3 regions of the Burkholderia pyrrocinia genome follow, and region 1 is predicted to be linked to each of the others. Evidence: predicted binding sites of a transcription regulator. Region 1 holds the regulator's gene; each other region holds the start of a gene.
What was found. Region 1 encodes LexA, which represses DNA repair genes until DNA is damaged. Its sites were predicted from a motif close to ACTGTATNNNNATACAGT; they were not measured.
Positions count from the first base shown of each region.

Region 1 (6,959 bases):
AGCCGTATTCGCCGAGCGCGCGCGCGAACGCCAGCGCGAAACCGGTCAGCAGCGCCGGCAGCACGGCCGGCAGCACGACGCGGCGGAACGTCAGCCAGCGCGACGCGCCGAGGCACGCGGCGGCCTCTTCCTGCTCGCGTTCGAAATCCTCGAGCACCGGCTGCACGGTGCGCACGACGAACGGCAACCCGATGAAGGTCAGCGCGACCAGCACGCCGGCCGGCGTAAACGCGATCTTGATGCCGAGCGGCGCGAGATACTGGCCGACCCAGCCGTTGGTCGCGTAAACGGCCGCGAGCGAGATGCCGGCGACCGACGTCGGCAGCGCGAACGGCAGGTCGACGATCGCATCGACGAGGCGCTTGAGCGGGAACGTGTAGCGCACGAGCACCCACGCGACGAGGAAGCCGAACACGGCGTTGATCAGCGCGCCGCCGAGCGCGGCCGAGAACGTCAGCCGGTACGACGCGAGCACGCGCGGCGACGTGACGGCGGTGACGAACTGGTCCCACGACAGCGTCGCGGTCTTCAGGAACGTGGCGGCAAGCGGAATCAGCACCACGAGGCTCAAATAGGCCACCGTGATGCCGAGCGTCACGCCGAAACCGGGCAACGCGCTCGGCTTGCGAAAGGTGTACGTCGTCATCGGATGCTCTTGCTGGGTCGATGCTGCTCATGGGTCCGACGCAAACGCCGGCGCGATGAATTGCGCCGGCGGCCCGTCGGGGATGCGGCCGCTGTCGTGGCGCGCCGCTGTCGTTATGGCGTTACTGCGGCTTGTAGATCGAATCGAACACGCCGCCGTCCGCGAAATGCGTCTTCTGCGCATTCGTCCAGCCGCCGAACGTGTCGTCGACCGTGTACAGCTTCAGCTTCGGGAACTGCTTCGTCAGTTCCGCCGGCACGTTCTTCGAACGCGGCCGGTAGTAGTTGCGCGCCGCGATCTCCTGGCCCTGCGGGCTGTACAGGAAATTCAGGTACGCGTCGGCCAGCTTGCGCGTGCCCTTCTTGTCGACCACCTTGTCGACCACCGCGACCGGCGGCTCGGCCAGGATGCTCACCGACGGCACGACGATCTCGAACTTGTCGGTACCGAATTCCTTGACCGACAGGAACGCCTCGTTTTCCCAGGCGATCAGCACGTCGCCGATCCCGCGCTGCACGAAACTCGTCGTCGCGCCTCGCGCGCCGGAATCGAGCACGCCCGCATTCTTGTAGAGCTTCGTCACGAACTCCTTCGCCGTCTGCTCGTTGCCGCCCGGCTTGTGTAGCGCGTACGCCCACGCGGCCAGGTAGTTCCAGCGCGCGCCGCCCGACGTCTTCGGGTTCGGCGTGACGATCGAGATGCCCGGCTTGGTCAGGTCGTCCCAGTCCTTGATCCCCTTCGGATTGCCCTTGCGCACGAGAAACACGATCGTCGACGTGTACGGCGACGCGTTGTCGGGCAGGCGCTTCTGCCAGTCCTTGTTGACGAGCCCCTTGTTCGCGAGCGCGTCGATGTCGTACGCAAGCGCCAGGGTGACGACGTCGGCCTGCAGGCCGTCGAGCACCGAGCGCGCCTGCGCGCCCGAGCCGCCGTGCGACTGCTTGAAGTTGACGGTCTCGCCCGTCTTCGCCTTCCACTCCTTGCCGAACGCCTGGTTGAAGTCCTGATACAGCTCGCGCGTCGGGTCGTACGACACGTTCAGGAAGGTCGTATCGGCCTGCGCGTGCGTCGCGACGCCCAGCGTCGCCGCCGCGCCCAGCGCGAGTGTTGCGATCAGGCGGCCCACTCCGCCCACCAGCCCCGTATTGCGCTTCGCCATCCTTGGTTCTCCAGTGTTGTCGGTATTGCGATGTCGGGCCAGTCTAACGAACGGGTTACATGATTAAAAATAATCGTTCCTCATTTTTTAATACTCAAAAGTGCTAACGCAGACGGGATGGACGGTTGCGGCAGATAAACCGGCGTCCGGACGTCGCGAAATCGCGCCGGAACCGGCGTGATCGCGTCGAACCTCAAGTAACGCTTGAAATTCGCGAAGTACTGTATAAAAATACAGCTCACTGTCTATCCATACAGTTAAGCCATGACCAAACTCACCGCCCGTCAGCAGCAAGTGTTCGACTTGATCCGTCGCGCGATCGAGCGTTCCGGATTCCCGCCCACCCGCGCCGAGATCGCGGCCGAACTGGGCTTCAGCTCGCCGAATGCGGCCGAGGAGCACCTGCGCGCACTCGCGCGCAAGGGCGTGATCGAGTTGGCCGCCGGCGCATCCCGCGGCATCCGCCTGCTCGGCATCGACGACGCCCCGCACCAGTTCACGCTGCCGCACGCCGGCCTGATGCAACTGTCGCTGCCGCTCGTCGGCCGCGTCGCGGCCGGTAGCCCGATCCTTGCGCAGGAGCACATCTCTCAGCATTACGCGTGCGATCCCGCGCTGTTCTCCAGCAAGCCCGACTACCTGCTGAAGGTGCGCGGCCTGTCGATGCGCGACGCCGGCATTCTCGACGGCGACCTCCTCGCCGTGCAGAAGCGCACGGAAGCGAAGGACGGCCAGATCATCGTCGCGCGTCTCGGCGACGACGTCACGGTCAAGCGCCTGATGCGCCGGCCGGGCGGTCTGGAACTGATCGCGGAGAACCCGGATTACGAAAACATCTTCGTCAAGGCCGGCAGCGCGGAATTCGCGCTGGAAGGCATCGCCGTCGGGCTGATCCGCTCGGGCGAACTCTGACATTCCGTCTCGCTAGGAGAACATCATGGAACGCCTTGCCCGCCTGCTGCCTTTCCGTCAATTCGGTCGCCTGCGTCATCTGCGCGGCCGCACGCCTTGCGCACCGCTGTCCGCGGCAGCGCCTGTGAAAGAAGAAGTCGCAGTCGAACGGCAGGCGTCCCTGCTGCCGTCGGCGCTCCCCGCTTTCGCACGGGTATCGCTGAACGCCGGCCTGAATCACGCGGAACCCGCGCGCCGCGCGCCGGTGCGCGTCTATCACGGCCGATCGCGCCTGATCATGGTCGGCACGATCGATGCCGTGTGCCGGATGATCGATCGCTGCATCGCGGAGGAACGATCGGCCGCGCAAGGCGGTCTCTGATTGCGGAGCATTCCCGCACCGGAGGCAACGTGACTGGATCTTCGAGCCGCAAACGGCGGCTCAAGCCCCTGCTGGTCGTCGTGCTGGCCGTCGCCGTCATGACGGCGATCGGCTATGCATACGCGTCGCCGTACGTCGCGCTCGGTCGCCTGAAATCGGCGATCGATGCACGCGATGCGCAGGTCATCAGTGAATATGTCGATTTTCCGTCGCTGCGCATCAGCCTGAAGCAGCAGGTGACGGAAGAGTTGATGCGCCGGATCGACGCGGTGAAGAAGAACAATCCGTTCGCGGTGATCGGTGCGCTGATCGGGTCCGCGCTGATCGGCCCGCTGGTCGATGCGTATGCGACGCCGGAGGGTGTGGCCGCATTGATGAGCGGATTGCCGCCGCGCGGCAATCCGGGCGAGCGTCCGCCCGAATGGTCGAATTTGCCGCAAGGCGGTGCACCGGCCGACACGCCGGCCGCACCGCTGGTTAATCCCGCTCCGGCGAGTGCCGCCGTACCAGGCAGCAACGCGGCCGCCGCGGCTGCGTCATCGCCCGCACCGGCCGCTGCCGCACCGACCAGCGCGAACGATGCAACGCACCCGCCGCATCAGCAGCAAACCGGTGCCGGCTACCGGAATATCGACGAATTCGTCGTGACCTACCAGCGCAGCGCCGACGGCACGCGCTATGCGGCAATATTCCACCGCTTCGGGCTGTTTTCGTGGAAGTTGTCCGCGATCGACCTGCATGCTTAGCCAACCGCGATCGACGCCCACGCCGCTGATGCTGCGCGGCGCCTGACCGGCGCGCATCGCCGGTCAGGCCGTCATTGCGTCATTTGCCGCTCGCCGTGGCCGCTTCACGCTCGCGCGCGATTTCGGCCTTCTGCTCTTCCGCCGACGAACACGCAACCAGAATGCTGCAGTTCACGCGATCGAGCAGTTGCGTATTGCCCGAGCCCATCCACCATCTCGACAGCCCGCTGCGGCACCGGTGGCCGACGACGACGAGATCGACCTTCAGCTCCGACGCGAGATTCGCGATTTCGTCGATCGGATAACCGAACGCGAAATGGCCTTCAGCCTGCACGCCGCGCTCGCGCAGCCAGTTCACGCCTTCCTGCAGGATTTCGCGCGCGGTTTCCTCGAAGCGGCCGCACGCGACATCGGTCAGCAGACCCGCGCTTTGCGCAATGCTCGAGCGCATGTCGACGACCGACAGCAAGTGCGTTTCGGCCTTCAGGTCCATTGCGAGATTGGCGCCGCAACGCAGCGCCTTGCGTCCTTCGAGCGAGCCGTCATAACACAGCAAAATCTTGTTGTAGCTAGCCATGGAACCTCCCTATCGCGACAACGAGCCTACGCATTCATCATGGTGCGCCGCAATTCAGGACGCAAGGGATGGAAAACGCTGATTCGCCCCGCTCGGCGTGTGCGCGATGATGCGGTGCACGATCGGTGCGCGCCTGCATCGCACCGTGCAGGCATGCCCTGAAGAGACGCAGCCGATGCACTAGAATGGCCCGTTCGTACTCCAGCGGGTCATCACGCGCCGGCGTCGTGCGCTTCGGTCATGCCCATGTGACTCGCATTCGCCCGATCCGTTCGCAAACCGGCCACGCATCGGGCGGCGGAACGCGCCCGCTTACAACGACAACATGCCCATGTCCGTCGCACCGATCGATCTCCGCAACGTCGAAAAGCGCTATGGCGACAAGCTCGTCGTCAACGGCCTGTCCTTCAGCGTGCAGGCCGGCGAATGCTACGGCCTGCTCGGGCCGAACGGCGCCGGCAAGACCACCACGCTGAAGATGCTGCTCGGCCTCGCGTATCCCGATGCGGGCACCATTTCGCTGTGCGGCGAACCGGTTCCATCGCGCGCGCGGCTTGCGCGCCAGCGCGTCGGTGTCGTCCCGCAGTTCGACAATCTCGACCCCGACTTCACCGTGCGCGAAAACCTGCTCGTGTTCAGCCGCTATTTCGGGATGTCGGCGCAGGCTGCGCGCTCGCTCGTGCAGCCGCTGCTCGAATTCGCGAAGCTCGAGAACAAGGCCGATGCAAAGGTCGGCGAGCTGTCGGGCGGCATGAAGCGCCGCCTCACGCTCGCCCGCGCGCTCGTCAACGATCCCGACGTGCTGGTGCTCGACGAGCCGACGACGGGCCTCGACCCGCAGGCGCGGCACCTGATGTGGGAGCGGCTGCGCTCGCTGCTGGCGCGCGGCAAGACGATCCTGATCACCACGCATTTCATGGAAGAAGCCGAGCGCCTGTGCGACCGCCTGTGCGTGATCGAGGAAGGCCGCAAGATCGCCGAAGGCGCGCCGCACGCGCTGATCGAATCGGAGATCGGCTGCGACGTGATCGAAATCTACGGGCCCGACCCGGCCGCGCTGCGCGACGAGCTATCGGCGTTCGCGAAGCACACCGAGATCAGCGGCGAGACGCTGTTCTGCTACGTGAGTGACCCGGAGCCGCTCAGCGCGCGACTCAAGGGTCGCTCTGGGTTGCGCTATCTGCATCGCCCGGCCAATCTGGAGGATGTGTTCCTGCGGCTCACGGGCCGCGAAATGCAGGACTGATCGATCATGGACGTCCGCAACTATTCCGCCGCCGCACCGACCGCCCCGCCACGCGAGTCGCGCTTCGCGATCGCGATGCCCGCGAACGCGACGAACTGGGTCGCCGTTTGGCGGCGCAACTATCTCGTCTGGCGCAAGCTCGCGCTCGCGTCGATGTTCGGCAATCTCGCCGATCCGATGATCTATCTGTTCGGGCTCGGTTTCGGGCTCGGCCTGATGCTCGGCCATGTCGACGGCGTGTCGTATATCGCGTTCCTCGCGGCCGGCACGGCCGGGTCGAGCGTGATGATGTCCGCGAGCTTCGAATCAATGTATTCGGGCTTCTCGCGAATGCACGTGCAGCGCACCTGGGAGGCGATCATGCATACGCCGCTCGCGCTCGGCGACATCGTGCTCGGCGAGATTGTCTGGGGAGCCAGCAAGGCGATGCTGTCGGGTGCCGCGATCATGCTCGTCGCGGGCGCGCTCGGTTATGCGCAGTTTCCGTCGATGCTCGTGGCGCTGCCCGTGATCGCGCTTGCGGGCCTCGCGTTTGCCAGCATCGCGATGATCGTCACGGCGCTCGCGCCGTCCTACGATTTCTTCATGTTCTATCAGACGCTCGTGCTGACGCCGATGCTGCTGCTGTCGGGCGTGTTTTTCCCGATCACGCAGTTGCCGCCGGTCGCGCAGCACGCGGCGCATGTGCTGCCGCTCGCGAACGCGGTCGAGCTGATCCGGCCCGCGATGCTCGGCCGGCCGGCGACGGACGTCGCGTTGCACGTCGCGGTGCTCGCCGGCTACGCGGTCGGCGGATTCCTGCTGTCCGCGTGGCTGTTCCGGCGGCGGATGATGCGCTGACGGCCGGCGCGCACGGCGCCGGCTTCATGACGACGTTACTCGTCGTCGTCGCTCCACGGAATCTCGACGTCGGTCAGGAACGCGACGGTCGCGAGCGGGCCGCCTTCCTGGCGGCCGAGCTTGCCGTCCGCGCGATGCCATTCGACGCGGAACTGCGTGCCCGGATCGTCGGCGACCAGATAGACCGAGCGCAGTTCGTCCGCATCGGCTTCGTCCACCGGGCCGTCGAACGACACCAGCATCTTCTGCGGCCACAGGCCGTTGACGGGATCGTAAATGCGGTCGCCCTGCGGAATGTCGATGCTGGCGTCGACGCCGATCGTTGCGGAGGCCTCGATGATCATCGTGCCGAGTGCGTTCAGCACGGCAGTCGCCCGCGCGGAATTGGCCTGGCGGATCGCGAGATCGCCGCGCGTCAGCGCCTTTTCGAGTCGAGGATGGATCTTCGGTTGGGTCATGCGTTTTCCTGTTT
Region 1 is NZ_CP070977.1:1,255,059-1,262,017, forward strand. Features, by position in the region: gene cysT (sulfate ABC transporter permease subunit CysT) at 1-646, opposite strand, end outside; gene JYG32_RS05850 (sulfate ABC transporter substrate-binding protein) at 768-1,805, opposite strand; gene lexA (transcriptional repressor LexA) at 2,070-2,717, shown strand; gene JYG32_RS05860 (hypothetical protein) at 2,743-3,078, shown strand; gene JYG32_RS05865 (DUF2939 domain-containing protein) at 3,108-3,824, shown strand; gene JYG32_RS05870 (universal stress protein) at 3,904-4,401, opposite strand; gene nodI (nodulation factor ABC transporter ATP-binding protein NodI) at 4,733-5,647, shown strand; gene JYG32_RS05880 (ABC transporter permease) at 5,654-6,487, shown strand; gene JYG32_RS05885 (hypothetical protein) at 6,523-6,945, opposite strand.

Region 2 (6,959 bases), 1.4 Mb from region 1:
CATCGGCGAGTGCGAAATTTGCCCGCCTAACGTTGCCATGAATCGTCTCCAAGTCCCTTGATATAGATGTGCGGCCGCCTTGGGTGGGCGGGCCTGTCGACGATTATTGGCACGGAAACTTACGGCGCACTGACTCGCGCGGATAAAACGACTGCGTGTTAACCCGCGGCGAATCGCGGGCTTTCGGCCTCGATCGTGTCGCGAACGGGCGGTAAAGCGGTGGTTTCGGTGCGATCGCGGCGGTGCGCCGCCGCCCGTGTCAGGGTTGATCCGGGGCGAATTCCGCCAGCGGCAGACTGATGCGCACGAGCGTGCCGGCGAGGCGGGGCGCCTGCTGGTAGACGTGATCGTCGAGCGTCAGCGTGCCGCCATGCTGCGTGGCGATCTCGCGCACGATCGCGAGCCCGAGGCCGCTGCCGTCGCCTTCACGGCCGAGGATCCGGTAGAAGCGCTCGACGACGCGCTCGCGTTCGGCGGCCGGGATGCCGGGCCCGGTGTCCTCGACTTCGAGATGCACGAACCGCGCCGCGGGCTCGGCGCGCACGCGCACCGTGATGCGGCCGCCTTCCGGCGTGTAGCGGATCGCGTTGTCGATCAGGTTGCCGAGCATCTCGCGCAGCATCACCGGATTGCCGTCGACGTCGAGCGGCGCGTCGTCCGGCGGGCCTTCGTAGCCGAGATCCATCCGTTTCGCGAGCGCGGCCTGCACCCAGTCGCGCACCGCGCGCCGCGCGAGCGCGGCGATCTCGACCGGCTCGAACGTGAGCCCGCTCGCGCGGTTCTCGGCGCGCGCGAGCGCAAGCAGTTGCGTGACGAGCCGCGCGGCCTGCTCGGAGCTCGTCGCGATCTGCTCGAGCGAGCGCTGCACGTCGGGCGGGACGGGGTGGCGCAGCGCGAACTCGGCCTGCGTACGCAGGCCCGCGAGCGGCGTCTTCATCTGGTGCGCGGCGTCGGCGATGAAGCGCTTCTGCAGCGCCATGTTCTGTTCGAGGCGCGCGAGCAGGTCGTTGAACGACGTGACGAGCGGTTCGATCTCGGGCGGTGCACGCTGCGCCTCGACGGGCGACAGGTCGTCGGGCCGCCGCGCGCGGATGTGCGCCTGCAGCGCGTTGAGCGGCGCGAGCCCGCGCGACAGCCCGAACCAGACGAGCAGGATCGCGAGCGGCAGGATCACGAACTGCGGCAGGATCACGCCCTTGATGATGTCGTTCGCGAGCGCGTTGCGCTTGTCGAGCGTCTCGCCGACCTGCACGAGCACGGGCTGCGTGCCGCTCGCTTGCGGCAGCGCGACTGTCGTATACGCGACGCGCACGTCGTTGCCGCGCAGCAGGTCGTCGCGAAACACGACGACGCCCGGCGGCGGGCGGTCCTCGTCGCGCGGCAGCGGCATGTCGGCTTCGCCCGCGACCAGCTCGCCGCGCGTGCCGAGCACCTGGAAGTAGACGCTGTCGACGTTGTCCGCACGCAGGAAGTCGCGCGTCTGTTCCGGCAGCGTCAGCTCGGCGACGCCGTTGACCGGGTGGATCTGCCGCGCGAGTACGTAGGCGTTGGTCTCGAGCGTGCGGTCGAACGGGCTGTTCGCGATCGTCTTCGCGACGAGATAGGTGACGGCGATGCTCATCGGCCACAGCAGCAGCAGCGGCGCGAGCATCCAGTCGAGGATTTCGCCGAACAGCGAGCGCGGGCGCGGGGCCTCGGCCGCATCGGTTTCGTCGGGTGGCGCGAACGGGTTCTCGTAGCGCGCGTCGCGTGCCTCGTCGGCGGCTGACGACGGCGCGCCGGTCGGGTGGCGGGAATGGGCCGGCGTGGCCATCGCGGCGACGCCCGGCTTCAGCGCAGCGGCGTGCCGGCCACCGCGGGCTGGGGCGCTGTCTTGTCGGCCGGCGCGGCGGGCGCGGCCTTTTCGAGGCAATAGCCGAGGCCGCGCACGGTCGAGATCCGTACGCCGCTTGGTTCGATCTTCTTGCGCAGCCGGTGCACGTAGACTTCGATCGCGTTGTTGCTGACTTCCTCGCCCCATTCGCACAGATGGTCGACGAGCTGCTCCTTCGACACGAGCCGGCCGATCCGCTGCAGCAGTACCTCGAGCAGGCCGAGCTCGCGCGCGGAGAGATCGAGCACATGATCGTTCGCATACGCGATGCGGCCGACCTGGTCGAACGCGAGCGAGCCGTGGCGCACGACGGTCGGGCCGCCGCCCGCGCCGCGCCGGGTCAGCGCGCGCACGCGCGCCTCGAGCTCGTTGAGCGCGAACGGCTTGGCCATGTAGTCGTCCGCGCCGAGGTCGAGGCCCTTCACGCGTTCGTCGACGCTGTCGGCGGCGGTCAGGATCAGCACGGGGAGGTTGGAATTGCGCGCGCGCAGGCGCTTGAGCACGTCGAGCCCGGACATTTTGGGCAGCCCGAGATCGAGGATCAGCAGGTCGAATGTCTGCATCGACAGCGCCGTATCGGCGTCGACACCGCTCTTCACGTGGTCGACCGCATAGCCCGATTGGCGGAGTGACCGGGTGAGGCCGTCCGCGAGTATGCTGTCGTCTTCGGCGATGAGAATTCGCATGTGGCTGACCGATGGCCGGCAGGGCGTTCGCGCCGGCGCGGCTGTCTCCGAAGTTATTCGTGTACAACGCCCTGCATTGCGGGCTTGCATAAAACACTGTTTTTTTATACAGTGTCTGCATTCGTGGGCGGCGCTTGAAAGCGGGCGCGCCTTTATCAGACGCTGCTCATCATAGCAAAGGACGATTCATGGAAGAAAGCAAGAAGGGCTCCGGGATGACCGCCGAGAAGAGCAAGGCGCTGGCGGCCGCACTCGCGCAGATCGAGAAGCAGTTCGGCAAAGGGTCGATCATGCGCATGGGCGACGGCGAGGTGGCTGAGGACATCCAGGTCGTCTCAACGGGTTCGCTGGGGCTCGACATCGCGCTTGGCGTCGGCGGCCTGCCGCGCGGCCGGGTGGTCGAGATCTACGGTCCGGAATCGTCCGGCAAAACCACGCTCACGCTGCAGGTCATTGCCGAACTGCAGAAGATCGGCGGTACGGCCGCGTTCATCGACGCCGAGCACGCGCTCGACGTCCAGTACGCATCGAAGCTCGGCGTGAACGTGCCGGAGCTGCTGATCTCGCAGCCGGACACCGGCGAGCAGGCACTTGAAATCACCGATGCGCTGGTGCGCTCGGGCTCGATCGACATGATCGTCATCGACTCGGTCGCGGCGCTCGTGCCGAAGGCCGAAATCGAAGGCGAGATGGGCGATTCGCTGCCGGGCCTGCAGGCCCGCCTGATGTCGCAGGCGCTGCGCAAGCTGACCGGCACGATCAAGCGCACGAACTGCCTCGTGATCTTCATCAACCAGATTCGTATGAAGATCGGCGTGATGTTCGGCAACCCGGAAACCACGACGGGCGGCAACGCGCTGAAGTTCTATGCGTCGGTGCGTCTCGACATCCGCCGGATCGGCTCGATCAAGAAGAACGACGAGGTGATCGGCAACGAAACCCGCGTGAAGGTCGTCAAGAACAAGGTGTCGCCGCCGTTCCGCGAAGCGATCTTCGACATCCTGTATGGCGAAGGCATTTCGCGCCAGGGCGAGATCATCGATCTCGGCGTGCAGGCGAAGATCGTCGACAAGGCAGGCGCCTGGTACAGCTACAACGGCGAGAAGATCGGCCAGGGCAAGGACAACGCGCGTGAGTTCCTGCGCGAGAATCCGGAAATCGCACGCGAGATCGAGAACCGAATTCGTGAATCGCTCGGCGTCGTCGCAATGCCCGATGGCGCAGGCAACGAAGCCGAGGCGATGAACGAAGAAGAGTGATGGTCGGGCGCCGAGGTCAGGCTGGCGAGCCGGAGGAGAATGACGCGCCCGAAACGGCGGGTCGCTCCGGCCGGCGAGCCGGATCCTCGGGCGCCGATCGGCGGGGCGCTGGCAGCAACGCCGCGAACCGCACCGCGACGAGGGCATCCGACGATGCCCTCGTTTCGTTTGAGATTGCCGCGCCGGACGATCCGTTCGACGACGATGAATCGTTCGACGCGCACGACCGGTCCCGCCGTCGCGTGTCGGGCGTCAGCTTCCCGGGCGATCGCGCATCCGATGCGTCGGCGCCCGCCAAGGAAGACGTCTATACGCGCAGCAGCCAGCATCCGCGCCGCACGCGCCGTGCGGCCGGCGCTGCATCAAGCGCTGCTTCCGGCGACGATCCGGGCGCCGGCGGGCGCAAGTCGTCGAAGCCGCCGCGTTCGTTGAAGGGCCGAGCGCTCGGCTATCTGTCCCGGCGCGAATACAGCCGCACGGAACTCGCGCGCAAGCTCGCGCCCTACGTCGGCGAAGACGAATCCGTTGAACCGGTGCTCGATGCGCTGGAGAAGGAAGGCTGGCTGTCCGACGCGCGCTTTGCCGAGAGTCTCGTGCATCGCCGCGCGTCGCGCGTCGGCGTCGCACGCATCGTCAGCGAACTGAAGCGCCATGCAGTCGGCGACACCCTCGTCGAGGAAGTGAACGCGCAGTTGCGTGAGACCGAATGGACGCGTGCACAGGCTGTCTGGCGCAAGAAATTCGGTGCACTGCCGCAAACGCCGGCCGAGCGTGCGAAGCAGGCACGCTTTCTCGCCGCGCGCGGCTTCTCGAGCGCGACCATCGTGAAGTTGCTGAAGGTCGGCGACGATTTTTCGATCGACGACTGATCGCTCCGGTCGCGCGCGTGGCGCGCGATTTTGCTGCAATGCAATCGCTTCCGGACAGGCGGGAATACCCGCCGTCGCGTCAAACTGTCTCAAATACCCGATATGCTAAAATCCACGGGTTTTCCTCTTCGGCCTCAACCTCCAGCATGCCGCTATCCGAGCCCGTGCCCCGTCAGTTGCGACATCGACGCGCAATCCGAGCGGAAGCTTACGAGCGCGACGACGGCTTGTGGGATATCGAAGCCTGCCTGACCGACCACAAGCCGCGCGATGTCGCGCTTGCGTCGGGCATCCGGCCCCAAGGCCTGCCGATCCACGAACTCTGGCTGCGCGTGACTATCGATCGTGAACTCAATGTCGTCGACGCCGAAGCGTCTTCGGAATGGGTGCCCTATCCCGGTCAGTGTCAATCCGCCCCTCCCGCCTATCGGGCCCTCATCGGGCTCAATCTCTTCCGACATTTCCGCCGCGATGCGAACCGACTGCTGTCCGGTGTCGCGGGCTGCTCCCATCTCACCGAACTGTGCGCCGTGCTGCCGACGGCAGCGATCCAGGCGTTCGCCGGTGACGTATGGAACGTGCGTGAGGAGGGCGGCGAAGGGCCGGATCACGACGGCGTGCCCGACGAACCGCCTTTTCAGCTCGGCCGCTGCCGTGCGCTGCGGTTCGACGGCGAGGTCGTGCGGCAGTACTACCCGCGCTGGTATGGCGCGAGCCGGCCGGACGTGCCTGCTCGGGACATGCCCGTTCGGGACATGCCCGTCCGGGACGGAACGAAGGAATGAACGGAAATCATTCGAAGAAGCGTCTTAAGCGACTTTTCATCCAACTCTCAGACTGAAGGGAATCACGCATGAAGATTCACGAGTACCAGGGTAAGGAAATCCTGCGGAAATTCGGAGTCGCGGTACCGCGCGGCAAGCCGGCGTTCTCGGTGGACGAGGCCGTCAAGGTGGCGGAAGAGCTGGGCGGCCCGGTTTGGGTCGTGAAGGCTCAGATTCACGCGGGTGGCCGTGGTAAGGGCGGCGGCGTGAAGGTGGCGAAGTCGATCGAGCAGGTTCGCGAATACGCGAACCAGATCCTCGGCATGCAGCTCGTCACGCACCAGACCGGTCCGGAAGGCCAGAAGGTCAACCGTCTGATGATCGAAGAAGGCGCCGACATCAAGCAGGAACTGTATGTCAGCCTCGTCGTTGATCGCGTGTCGCAAAAGATCGTTCTGATGGGTTCGAGCGAAGGCGGCATGGACATCGAAGAAGTTGCCGAAAAGCACCCGGAACTGATCCACAAGGTCATCGTCGAGCCGTCGACCGGCCTGCTCGACGCCCAGGCCGACGACCTCGCCGCGAAGATCGGCGTGCCGGCTGCTTCGATTCCGCAAGCGCGTGCCATCCTGCAAGGCCTGTACAAGGCATTCTGGGAAACCGACGCGTCGCTGGCTGAAATCAACCCGCTGAACGTCTCCGGCGACGGCAAGGTCATCGCACTCGACGCGAAGTTCAACTTCGACTCGAACGCGCTGTTCCGTCATCCGGAAATCGTCGCGTACCGCGATCTGGACGAAGAAGATCCGGCTGAAATCGAAGCCTCGAAGTTCGACCTCGCGTACATCTCGCTCGACGGCAACATCGGCTGTCTCGTGAACGGCGCAGGCCTCGCGATGGCGACGATGGACACCATCAAGCTGTTCGGCGGCGAACCGGCGAACTTCCTGGACGTCGGCGGTGGTGCGACGACCGAGAAGGTCACGGAAGCGTTCAAGCTGATGCTGAAGAACCCGGACCTGAAGGCGATCCTCGTGAACATCTTCGGCGGCATCATGCGCTGCGACGTGATCGCGGAAGGCGTGATCGCCGGTTCGAAGGCCGTGAACCTGAAGGTGCCGCTCGTCGTGCGCATGAAGGGCACGAACGAGGACCTCGGCAAGAAGATGCTGGCCGATTCGGGCCTGCCGATCATCTCGGCGGACAGCATGGAAGAAGCTGCGCAGAAGGTCGTCACGGCTGCCGAAGGCAAGTAACGCTATCGAATACGCATGGCGGCGCGGCAGATACGCGACGCCAATCGAACAGAGGTCAAAATACATGTCGATTCTGATCAACAAGGACACGAAGGTCATCACGCAGGGCATCACCGGCAAAACCGGTCAGTTCCATACGCGCGCCTGCCGTGAATATGCAAACGGCCGCGAAGCATTCGTCGCGGGCGTGAACCCGAAGAAGGCCGGCGAAGATTTCGAAGGCATTCCGATCTACGCAAGCGTCAAGGAAGC
Region 2 is NZ_CP070977.1:3,720,204-3,727,162, forward strand. Features, by position in the region: gene JYG32_RS17290 (MFS transporter) at 1-39, opposite strand, end outside; gene JYG32_RS17295 (sensor histidine kinase) at 260-1,813, opposite strand; gene JYG32_RS17300 (response regulator transcription factor) at 1,831-2,559, opposite strand; gene recA (recombinase RecA) at 2,748-3,818, shown strand; gene recX (recombination regulator RecX) at 3,818-4,687, shown strand; gene JYG32_RS17315 (DUF2889 domain-containing protein) at 4,834-5,472, shown strand; gene sucC (ADP-forming succinate--CoA ligase subunit beta) at 5,541-6,707, shown strand; gene sucD (succinate--CoA ligase subunit alpha) at 6,772-6,959, shown strand, end outside.
Region 2: a site for LexA is predicted at 2,655-2,672, ahead of recA (recombinase RecA). Genes of this name have one in related genera too.

Region 3 (6,959 bases), on a different replicon from region 1:
GTACTCGTGCGCCAGATGCGCCGCAAACCCCACCGTCCCGGACGCGATCTCCTCCTTCAGCGTCAACCCTGGGATCTCGTAATCGCCCGCGTTTTGCCGCCGGAACGGAATCGGCTGCGTGGTCCACAGATCGTCGAGACGCTTGCCGAGCGCCGCGCGCGTTGCTTCGAAGCGCTCATCGTTCATCCTTCCCGTCCGGTAGATCACGAACGGCGGCAGCACATCGAAACCCGGGTAATACAGAATCCCGTGCTGGATCGGGAACAGCACGTCGTCGATCGGCCCGTTGATGCCGCGCGGGCTGTAGTGCGACTCCCAGCCGCCGGTCGTCACGATCACCATCGCACGCTTGCCTGCCAGCGAGCCCTCGCCGTAACGGTCGCCCCAGTGCTTGTCGGAATGCTCGCCGACGCCGTATGCGAAACCGTACGCATACACACGCTCGACCCAGCCCTTCATGATCGCCGGCATCGAGAACCACCACAGCGGAAACTGCAGGATCACCGCGTCGGCCCACTTCAGCTTGTCCTGCTCGCGCGCGATATCGTCGCGTTGCGTGCCCGTCTCGAATGCATGCTTCGAGTCGAGCGCAGGATCGAAGCGCGCGTCGGGCGCGCGATCGGTCACGTCGCTCGCATCGAACGCCGCCTTCCAGTTCATCGCATACAGATCGGTCACCTGCACGGTGTGGCCGGCCGCCTCGAGATGTTCGACGGCAAAATCACGCAGCGCGCCGTTCAGCGAACGCGGTTCGGGATGGGCATAAACGATCAGCACATTCATGTTCGTCACTCCGTTGATTGAATGACTGCAGGATGCCGTCGCCAAAGGTATATTTGAAATGAATTCCTGATATTCCAGGTATAGCCATGAATAATCTCAGGCGACTCGATCTGAACCTGCTCGTCACGCTGGACGTGCTGCTCACCGAGCACAACGTCACGCGCGCGGCCGAGAAGCTGAACATGTCGCAGCCGTCGGTCAGCGTGCAGTTGCAGAAACTGCGCGACCTGTTCGGCGATCCGCTGCTGCTGCCGGGGCCGCGCGGGATGCGGCCTACCGCGCGCGCGGTAGCGCTGCGCGAGCCGCTGCGGGAAGCGCTCGATGCCGTCGAGCGCGCGGTGCTGACGGCCACGCCGTTCGACCCCGCTACCGCGACGAACGCGTGGCGCGTGGCCGCGACCGACTACACCGAATCGACGATCGTGTTGCCGGTGTTGCGCAAGCTGCGTTCGGCCGCGCCCGGCACGCGGCTCGCCGTGGTCGAACTCGTGCCGCCTCGGGTCGAACAGGCGTCGGAACGCGGCGACATCGATCTGGCATTCCACACGACGGAGGGTGCACCGGAAGGCATGCGGCGCCTGCCGCTGTTCGTCGAACGCTACGTGCTCGTCGGCCGCGCGGGGCACCCGAAGCTGAAACGACGGCCGACGCTCGCGCAGTTCTGCACGCTCGAGCACGTGATCGTGTCGCCCGACGGCGGCGGCTTCTTCGGCGTGACGGACCACGCGCTCGCGCAAGCAGGCGCCACGCGCCGTGTCGTGCTGTCGGTCCCGCATTTCCTGTTCGTGATGTCGGCCGTCGCCAGCACCGATCTCGTGGCAATGCTGCCCGAGCGGCTGGTGCGCGGCACGCCGGCGCTGCGGATCGTCGATGCGCCCGTCGACGTGCCCGGCTACGAAATATCGATGTTGTGGCACGAACGCGTGCATCGCGACCCGGCGCATCGGTGGCTGCGCGAAACCATCGCGGCATCGGTGTAAGCCGGACGCGGCCGACGAATTCGACGCGACAACGAGCGGGCAGCGCTCGCGTGCCGGCTTCCATCGGCTTCCCGACGTCCGCCGCTGTCCGCCGGCAAGATTCTTCATCCGGGACTTGAAACTGCCTCGAACACTGTATATATTTACAGTGCTTTTGCACCATTTGACCCGAATTCCGTCATCCACAGACGGACGGACTTTTGTGAGGCGACCATGTTCCAGTCATCCGCATTCGATCCCGAGCAACCCGGCTTCAATCCCGTCCACTTCGAGCGCGCCGCGCAGCGGGCGGTCGTCGATCTGCAGCGTGTCGTCGGCGGCCCCGCGCAGCGGGCGCTCGGCCTGCGGCGCCGCACCCATCCTGCCGCCGTCCGCACGATGAGCTGGCAGGCGCTGCTGAACGTCGAAGAGCTGGCCTTCTCGAATGCCGGCTTCCTGAACCGCAACGATCCGACCGTCGTCGACGCATTCATCCGGCTGCGCGACAGTCGGCTGGTCGCCGCGGACGTCGAGGAACCGGTTGACTGGCGCCGCGACGACGACGACCTGCCCGCCGTCTACCTGATCGTCAAGGCGATGCTCGAAGCGGAAGAGGAAGAACGGGCCGAAGCGGCCTGAGCCGCGCCGGCCGATCGCGGTCTGCCGGGATCGCGCCGCCGCGTTGCGTGGCGACGCGGTACGTGCTGCCGTTCACCGCCATCCTGCGCGCGCGAATCGGCGCATCGGATGGGAAACCACGGACCGTCGCACAAGCAGACCACCGCCATGCGGCGAACGTCGTAACGAACGCAGGAACGACCGCCCGTTACAGCCGCGCCGCGAGCCGCGCGCCCTGATCGATCGCGCGCTTCGCATCGAGTTCGGCGGCGAGTTCCGCGCCGCCGATCAGGTGCACCGAGCGCCCGGCCGCCTGCAGCGGCGCGAGCAGCGCGCGCTGCGGCTCCTGCCCCGTGCAGAGCACGATCGTGTCGGCTTCGATCAATTCATGATCGGTGCGCTGCTCGCCGTACGACACGTGCAGCCCGCGCGCATCGATCAGCTCGTAGTTCACGCCGCCGATCATCTTCACCTGCTTCATCTTCAGCGTCGCGCGGTGAATCCAGCCCGTCGTCTTGCCGAGCCCCTTGCCGAGCGGCGCGGCCTTGCGCTGCAGCAGCGTCACTTCACGCGCCGCCGGCGCCGCCTTCGCACGCGTCACGCCACCGCGCGTCGCAGCCGGGTCGGTCACACCCCACTCGGCCTTCCACTCGTCCAGATCGAGCGCCGGCGACTCGCCGTCCTGCACCAGATACTCGGCGACATCGAAGCCGATCCCGCCCGCGCCGACCACCGCGACGCGCCGGCCGACCGGCTGCTTGCCGGCGAGCACGTCGATATAGCTGAGCACGTTCGGCCCGTCCTGCCCGGGAATCTTCGGGTCGCGCGGCGCCACGCCGGTCGCGAGCACGATCTCGTCGTAGCCGCCCGCGATCAGGTCGCTCGCATCGACGCGGCGGTTCAGGTGCAGGTTCACGCCGGTCAGCTCGACCTGGCGGCCGAAGTAGCGCAACGCTTCATGAAACTCTTCCTTGCCCGGGACCTGCTTCGCCATGTTGAACTGGCCGCCGATCTCGGCCGCGCCGTCGAACAGGTCGACCTGATGGCCACGCTGCGCGAGCACGGTCGAGCATGCGAGCCCGGCCGGCCCCGCGCCGACCACCGCGATGCGCTTCGGCTGCTGCGCCGGCGTGTATTTCAGTTCCGTCTCGTGGCACGCGCGCGGATTCAGCAGGCACGACGCGATCTTGTTCTTGAACGCGTGATCGAGGCACGCCTGGTTGCAGCCGATACAGGTGTTGATCTCGTCGGCGCGGCCCTGCGCGGCCTTGACGACGAACTCGGCATCCGCGAGCAGCGGGCGCGCCATCGAAACCATGTCCGCGCAACCATCCGCGAGAATCTGCTCGGCCACCTCGGGCCGGTTGATCCGGTTGGTCGTCACGAGCGGAATGCCGACCTCGCCCTTCATCTTCTTCGTCACCCACGCGAACGCGCCGCGCGGCACCGATGTCGCGATCGTCGGTACACGCGCCTCGTGCCAGCCGATCCCCGTGTTGATGATCGTCGCGCCCGCGCGCTCGACGGCCTTCGCGAGCTGCACCGTTTCGCTCCAGTCGCTGCCGTCCGGAATCAGGTCGAGCATCGACAGCCGGTAGATCAGGATGAAATCGCGGCCGACCGCTTCGCGCGTGCGCTCGATGATCTCGATCGGCAAGCGGATGCGGTTCTCGTACGAACCGCCCCACTGGTCGGTGCGCTTGTTCGTATGCATCGAGATGAACTGGTTGATCAGGTAACCCTCGGAGCCCATGATCTCGACGCCGTCGTAGCCGGCTTCGCGCGCAAGCTTCGCGCAGCGGACGAACGCGCGAATCTGCCGTTCGACGCCGCCCGCGCTCAGTTCGTGCGGCGCGAACGGCGAGATCGGCGACTTGATCTTCGACGGCGCAACCGCGAACGGGTGGTAGCCGTAGCGGCCCGTATGCAGGATCTGCAGCGCGATCTTGCCGTCCTCCGCATGCACGGCGTCGGTGATCTCGCGATGCCGCCGCGCGGCGGCCGACGTCATCAGCGTGCCGCCGAACGGCTTGGTCCAGCCGGCCACGTTCGGCGCGAAGCCGCCCGTCACGATCAGGCCGACGCCGCCGCGTGCGCGTTCGGCGAAATATTCGGCGAGCCGCGGCAGCGTCTTGCGGCTGTCCTCGAGGCCCGTGTGCATCGAGCCCATCAGCACACGGTTCTTCAGCGTCGTGAAGCCGAGATCGAGCGGCGCGAGCAGGTGGGGAAAGGTTGTCGTCATGATGATCCTGCCGGTAAGCGATGCCTGCCATCGTAGGCGCGCGCCGCCTTGAACGTGAGGGGGCAAACAGCCATAATGCTTGTCATTTCCGGCCAAGATGACATGACTTCCCCACTCGCCAAGGACCGCCTCGGGCTGCGCCGGCCGACGATTCCGGTCGCCTATACGCGCCTGCTGCTGCAGGCGCTGGCCGCGCGCGGCGTCGACCTGGCCGCGGTGCGCGCCGGCACGGGCCTGCGCGATGCGGTGCTGGCCGAACCCGATGCACGCGTCGCGCCGTCGCAATGGGGGCGGCTCGTGCTCAATGCGATCGAAATCGGCGGCGATCCGGGCATCGGGCTCGCGTTCGGGCTGCTGCTGAAGCCGACCGTGCACGGCTTTCTCGGCTATGCGACGCTGACCGCGCGGGACATCCGCGAAGCGCTGTCCGTCACCCAACGCTACTTCCGGATGCGCAACCGCCAATATCGGCTGACCTATGCGGAAGACGAACGCGGCGCGACGCTCGAACTGCACGGCGTGCAGGCCAGCCCGGTGCTGCAGCATCACGTGATGTTCGAATTCGTGCTGACCGGGCTCGCGCAAAACATCTCGCAATGGTCCGGGCGCATGTCGCCGCCGATCGCACTGCAATTCGCGTGGCCGGAGCCCGCCTATTTCGCGCGCTATCACGACACGTTGCCGCCGGTCGAATTCGGTTGCGCGGCGAACGCGCTGTGGATTGCGCGCGACGTGCTCGACTGGCCGCTGCCGCTCGCCGACGAAGTCGCGCACCGGCAGGCGCTCGTGCAGGTCGAGCGCGAGTATGCGCAAGTGCGCCAGGAGGAAGGCGATCTGGTCGAGCGCGTGCGCGCGGAGCTGGCGAGAGCAACCGGCACCTATCCGGGGCCTGAAACGCTCGCCGATGCGCTGCTCGTGTCGACGCGCACGCTGCGGCGCCGGCTGGAGGAAGCCGGTTCGAGCTATCGGCACTTGCTCGACGAAGCGCGGTTTCGCGACGCGAAGCAGTTGCTCGCCGCGTCGGATCTCGACCTGAAAACGATCGCCGAGCGGCTGCAATTCACCGACCCGGCGAACTTCACGCGTGCGTTCCGGCGCTGGGCCGGGCAGACGCCAAGTGCTTATCGGGAAGCGGCGGCCGGGGTGATCGTGTCGGCGGCGACCAGAGCACCGGTGCGCGAATAACCCCGAGCCGTCGGCGGCATGGTGCGGCTGCGGCTACGCGCGGATTTCAGCGTCGCGCGCCGGGCAACCCGTCGCCCGGCAATACCGGACGGTCGGCCGAAAGCGTTGGCGTATGATGGGCGCCACATCAAAACGACGTCGCGCGAACCGGCGCCCGCTCCGCCCCATGTCCAATCGCACCACCCTGATCGAGGCCACGATCGACCGCGTCGATACCAACCTCGTCCGATTCAAGGCCGATGTCAGGAAGACCCCGCCATACCGTTTGACGATGCAGAACGTCTGCTATTTCGTCACGGCCAGCGACGTCGACGCGGAAGCGTTCAAGCTGATCGAGAAACTGAGGCCCGGCATGTCGGTGCGCGCCTGCACCTTCGCGCATCGCGGCCGTCGCCGGATCGCGTGGATCAGAAGCGGCAACCTTGCCATCGCGCCGTACGACGTGCTCGCGCAAAAGCGGCGGAACCTGTCGCTGCTCGCCTGGGCGTCGTGCCTGCTCGTGCTGAGCCTGGGTATCGCTGCCGCGGCACTTCATTCGGGTTGGGCGTTCGTGTCGGCACTGGCCACCGTCGTGGCCATCGTCAGTCTGACGGGCAGCCTGCTCGCCATCGGCGGCCTGTCCGACCTGATCTTCCAGCCGCAGCGACGCGAAGCCCAGGATAGCTGGTTATGCGAACCGTCCGGTTTCGACGTGGAGCGGAGCAGCCCATGACGAACCACGCCATGCAAACCACATCCGGCCGCGTAACGGCAATCGGCCAGCAATCGATCGAGACGAAGGTCTGGAGCAACAACCTGGGCTGGACCACGCAAAGCATCGAGGAAATCACGCTCCAGCTCGATTCGCTCGCGTCCCCGCTCGTATTCAGGACCAACCGGACGACACGCCTGTTCATCGCCGACGGCGATCGATTGAATGTCGCCTATGCCGACGGCCAGGATCGCCAGATCGTCTACGGCATCCGCAACATGACCGACGGCTCGGCTTATCTGCTGCGCCCCGCCAAAGTCGCCGGCGCCCGGACCGACCTCGTCGTCATGCTCGTTTGCGTGATCGCCGCGGCCGTGGTCAGCGGGATCGTATCCGTGGTGACGCTCAGCACGGAATCAATGTTCGACGTGTTTGCGCTGATCAGCGCGAGTGCAATCGGTTTGTGCGTGCTCAGTGCGTT
Region 3 is NZ_CP070978.1:1,393,449-1,400,407, forward strand. Features, by position in the region: gene JYG32_RS24285 (NAD(P)H-dependent oxidoreductase) at 1-783, opposite strand, end outside; gene JYG32_RS24290 (LysR family transcriptional regulator) at 870-1,763, shown strand; gene JYG32_RS24295 (DUF2471 family protein) at 1,977-2,381, shown strand; gene JYG32_RS24300 (NADPH-dependent 2,4-dienoyl-CoA reductase) at 2,569-4,602, opposite strand; gene JYG32_RS24305 (AraC family transcriptional regulator) at 4,678-5,787, shown strand; gene JYG32_RS24310 (hypothetical protein) at 5,954-6,499, shown strand; gene JYG32_RS24315 (hypothetical protein) at 6,457-6,959, shown strand, end outside.
Region 3: a site for LexA is predicted at 1,896-1,913, ahead of JYG32_RS24295 (DUF2471 family protein). Genes of this name have one in related genera too.